Regions from separate parts of the Streptomyces sp. NPDC001020 genome, predicted to be linked through region 2. Evidence: riboswitches for the same ligand, from Rfam matches in the RefSeq annotation. Region 2 holds a riboswitch; the other holds the start of a gene.
The links. Region 2 has a riboswitch for S-adenosylmethionine ahead of thrC (threonine synthase). Riboswitches for the same ligand answer to the same signal wherever they lie in the genome.

Region 1 (2,386 bases), on a different contig from region 2:
CTGGAGCTGACGCCGCGCCGGGTCGCGGAGGTCGCGGAGGAGGCCGGGATCACCTTCTGCTTCGCCGCGAGGTTCCATCCGGCGCTGCGGCATGTCGCCGCTGCCCGAGGGCAGTTGGGGGTGCGGACCGTGTTCAACTTCCTCGGTCCGCTGGCCAACCCGGCACAGGTGAAGGCCCAGGCAGTCGGTGTCGCCGATCCGCGGATGGCGCCGATCATGGCGGGAGTCTTCGCGGCACGCGGTAACTCGTCGCTGGTGTTCCGCGGCGACGACGGTCTGGACGAGCTGACGACGACCTCCACGTCCCGGGTGTGGATCGTGCGCGACGGCAAGGTCACCGAGGAGTCCTTCGACCCGCGGGACGTCGGTATCGAGCTGGTGCCGGTGGAGGCGCTGCGGGGTGCGGACGCCTCGTACAACGCGGATGTCGCGCGGCGAGTGCTCGCGGGCGAAGAGGGGCCGGTGCGGGACGCGGTGCTGTTGAACTCGGCGGCGGCCCTGGTGGCGCTGGAGCCCACCGAGGCACCCCTCGCCGAGCAGATCCGCGTCGGGATGCGGAAAGCGGCGGAGTCGATCGACTCGGGGGCGGCCCGGCGGACGCTGGAGCGCTGGGTGGCCGCGAGCAACAAGTAGCGTTCCGTGGTGTGCGGAGCCCGGCACGGCCGGGCTCCGCGGCGTCGTCGCGCGTCGCGATGCCACAGGGCGCCTGTACGTCCCGGGATCCGGACAGAGGTTGCGGTCGGTGATCACGTCACGTACGGTCCTGAACAGGTCATGAGCGACAGTCATTCGGCCCCGGCCGACTGTCCGGCAACCCTCCGTCCGTGGCGGGGTGCCCCGGGTGAAGACCAGGCCGTGGGCAGCGAGGTCCGCGGCAAGCGCGGACCCCTCGCGTCACCAGGGGTCCTGGTCGTTCGAGGGAGCCTTCCCGTGAGCAAGCGAATGCGTTAGGGCCGCAGAGCCCCACCCTCGCATCCCCTTCTCCTTTCACCCGCCCTGTGCCGCTGACGCAGGCGCGCCCTGTCGCGCGCCGCCCGGCACGGCGATTCCGCCTGCTTTCACGGGAGTGCACTCATGTCCGTCTCCACCGCTGCCGTCGACCGGTCCGATCGCGCCCCTCTGCCCGTTCTGGGCAGGGACGTCACCGTCCCGCTCGTCACCGGCGGCGAGGTCACCTACGCCGCGCTCGACTACGCCGCCAGCGCCCCGGCCCTGCAGCGGGTCTGGGACGACGTGGCGGCGTACGCGCCGTACTACGGCAGCGTCCACCGCGGTGCCGGGTACCTCTCGCAGTTGTCCACCGACCTCTACGAGAACGCCCGCAGGACCGTGGCCGACTTCCTCGACTGCGACATCGAAGGCAGCCTGGGCGAAGCCCAGTCCGGCAAGGGCGGTGGTGGGCGACGGGAGGGACACGAGGTGATCTTCACCCGGTCCACCACCGACTCGCTCAACCTCCTCGCCGCCGCCCTACCGGCCGACTGCCGGGTCTTCGTCTTCGAGACCGAGCACCACGCCTCCCTGCTGCCCTGGCGAAAGGCCCAGGTCACCTACCTCGACGCGCCGCGCACCCCGCGCCAGGCCGTCGAGACCCTGGAGCGTGCCCTCGCGGACCGGGACCCTTCCCCAAGCTCTCGACTTCGTTCGAGCAGGGGAGGCCCCAATGGCCCGGCCCTCGTCTGCGTCACCGGCGCCTCCAACGTCACCGGCGAGCTGTGGCCCGTACGCGAACTCGCGGCGGCCGCCCACGCGCACGGAGCCCGGATCGTCCTGGACGCCGCCCAGCTCGCTCCGCACCACCCGGTGTCCGTCCGCGACCTCGATGTCGACTGGGTCGCCTTCTCCGGCCACAAGCTGTACGCCCCCTTCGGCTCCGGAGTCCTGGCCGGGCGTGCCGACTGGCTGCGCGAGGCCGAACCGTACCTCGCGGGCGGCGGTGCCAGCCGCAGGGTCAACCGGCGCGCGGACGGGGGAGTGGACGTCGAGTGGCACGAGACCGCCGCCCGGCACGAAGCGGGCTCGCCCAACGTCATCGGCGCCTACTCCATCGCCGCGGCCTGCAAGGCCCTCACCGAGGCCGGCTTCGAGTCGCTGGTCGCCCGCGAGCAGTACCTGGTCCGCAAGGTCAGGGAAGGGCTCGCCGAGCTACCGGAGGTCAGGGTGCTCTCCCTGTTCGGCGACGACGCGCCCCGCGTCGGCGTGATCTCATTCGTCGTCGACGGCTGGGACAGCTCCCACTTCGCCGCCGCGCTCTCCGCCGAGTACGGCATCGGTGTGCGGGACGGCCTGTTCTGCGCCCATCCGCTGGTGCGCACCCTGCTCGGCGGCGACCCGCAGGCACCGGGCGAGTGCGGCGCCTCCGAGGCCGCGCCCGGTGAGAAGTCCC
Region 2 (2,386 bases):
CCGTCTGCGGAAAGCCCTGAGGAGGTGTACCAGCCGCGCGCCCGGCGGGAGGCTCAGGCCGCCTTGCGCTCCACGTACTCCTCGATCTCCGCCATCGGCGGCCGCTCCTCGGTGTCCACCGCGTAGGTGCGCGGCTCGAAGCCCTTCTCGCCCCGTTCGAACTGGGTGAGGGAGGGGCGGATCAGATGACCGCGGGCCAGGCGGAGTTGCGCGGTGCGGTAGATCGCGGCGGCCATCCGGCCCAGCGCCTGGCCGTCCTGGTGGCGGTGCTTGCGCACGCCGACGTCGACCTGGGCGAGGGCGTCAAGGCCCACCAGGTGCAGCGCGTCCACCAGCATGCCCAGCTCCACCCCGTATCCCACCGGGAAGGGGAGCCGTTCCAGCAGGGAGCGGCGGGCGGCGTACTCGCCGCCGAGCGGCTGCACGAAACCGGCGAGCTGCGGCCAGTGCATGTTGAGCAGCGGTCGCGCCATCAGCTCGGTGACCCGGCCGCCCTGGCCCGCCGCGGTCATCCCGGAGCCGGGATCGTCGGACAGGGCCAGCGGCCGGTCGTACATCGCTTTCACGAGGTCCACGCCCGGGTCCGTGAGCAGCGGGCCCACGATCCCGACGACGAAGTCCGACGAGAACTCCCGCAGGTCCGCGTCGACGAAGCAGACGATGTCACCGTGGGTGACGAGCAGGGAGCGCCACAGGACCTCGCCCTTGCCGGGCACGGCCGGTATGCGCGGCAGGACCGTGTCGCGGTGCACCACTCTCGCGCCGGCCGCCGCGGCCACCTCGGACGTGCGGTCCGTGGAGCCCGAGTCGACGACGACGATCTCGTCGACCAGCCCGGTCCGCTGCATGAGGTCGCGGCGGATGACGGCGACGATCTCGCCGACCGTCTCCTCCTCGTCGAGTGCCGGCAGTACGACACTGACCGACGAGCCCGAGGCCTGTTTCGCGGCCAGGATCGCGTGAAGCGGGCGATCGGCCACGGACCAGGAGCGCGTGCTCAGCCAGCGCTCGACTTCTTCCAGCACGATCTCCGGCTCCTCACATTCGTACGACTGGGGTCATGAAGGGTCTCTTCAAACAAGTGTCCGCATGGCCCATCTCGCGCATCGGACGACTATCTCAACTCTCCTGGCCTTCGGTTACAGTCTTGGACAACGCCGGTGACCTCCCGATGTCGGGGGTCGCCGTTTGCACATACCAGTGAAACAACCGCATACCGCTCATCCAGAGGGGCAGAGGGAAACGGCCCGGTGAAGCCCCGGCAACCCTCCAGTCGGTTCTCGTCGTTCATCGCGAGGCTCCCGGCTAGGGAAGGTGCCAAATCCGTCTCATGGCGAAATGCGTCATGAGGAAGATGAGGAGAAAGGGCCTCGCCTGACATGGCTGCACCGACAGTTGCAAGCATCACGAATCCCGTGGATCTCGGACCCGCCGCGGCCCTCTCCTGCCGCGAGTGCGGCCACCGGGTGCCGCTCGGCCCGGTCTTCGCCTGCGAGGAGTGCTTCGGCCCGCTGGAGATCGCGTACGACTTCTCGGACTACGACACCGAGCGGCTGCGCAAGCGGATCGAGGCGGGCCCCGCGAACATCTGGCGCTATGCCCCGCTGCTGCCGGTCCCGGCGGACGTCGCCGTCAAGCCGAACCTCAACCCCGGCTGGACCGAACTCGTCAAGGCCGACCACCTGGCGCGCGAGCTGGGCGTCACCGGCGAGCTGTACGTGAAGGACGACTCCGGTAACCCGACGCACTCCTTCAAGGACCGCGTCGTCGCCCAGGCACTGGAGGCGGCGCGCGCCTTCGGCTTCACCACCCTCTCGTGCTCCTCCACCGGCAACCTCGCGGGCGCGGTCGGCGCCGCCGCCGCCCGCGCCGGCTTCCGCTCCTGTGTCTTCATCCCGCACGACCTGGAGCAGGGCAAGGTCGTCATGGCCGCGATCTACGGCGGCGACCTCGTCGGCATCGAGGGCACCTACGACGACGTGAACCGCTTCTGTTCCGAGCTGATCGGCGACCCGGCCGGCGAGGGCTGGGGCTTCGTCAACGTCAACCTCCGTCCGTACTACGCGGAGGGCTCGAAGACCCTGGCGTACGAGATCGCCGAGCAACTGGGCTGGCGGCTGCCCGACCAGATCGTGGTCCCGGTCGCGTCCGGTTCGCAGCTCACGAAGATCGACAAGGGTCTGCGGGAGCTGATCGAGCTCGGGCTCGTCGAGGACCGGCCCTACCGGATCTTCGGGGCGCAGGCGGAGGGCTGCTCGCCGGTGGCCGCCGCGTTCAAGGCGGGCCATGACGTCGTACGTCCGCAGAAGCCGGACACGATCGCCAAGTCGCTGGCGATCGGCAACCCGGCGGACGGTCCGTACGTCCTCGACATCGCGCGTCGCAC

Region 1: linked by a shared signal. The riboswitch ahead of ACWDEX_RS03515 (aminotransferase class V-fold PLP-dependent enzyme) and the one ahead of thrC (threonine synthase) in region 2 are both predicted to bind S-adenosylmethionine.

What each region holds. Positions count from the first base shown of each region.
Region 1 covers NZ_JBSFLQ010000003.1:118,121-120,506, reverse strand. The annotation lists gene trpD (anthranilate phosphoribosyltransferase) at 1-633, shown strand, start outside; SAM riboswitch class IV at 771-887, shown strand; gene ACWDEX_RS03515 (aminotransferase class V-fold PLP-dependent enzyme) at 1,075-2,386, shown strand, end outside.
Region 2 covers NZ_JBSFLQ010000011.1:126,734-129,119, forward strand. The annotation lists gene ACWDEX_RS13420 (glucosyl-3-phosphoglycerate synthase) at 54-1,025, opposite strand; SAM riboswitch class I at 1,218-1,361, shown strand; gene thrC (threonine synthase) at 1,380-2,386, shown strand, end outside.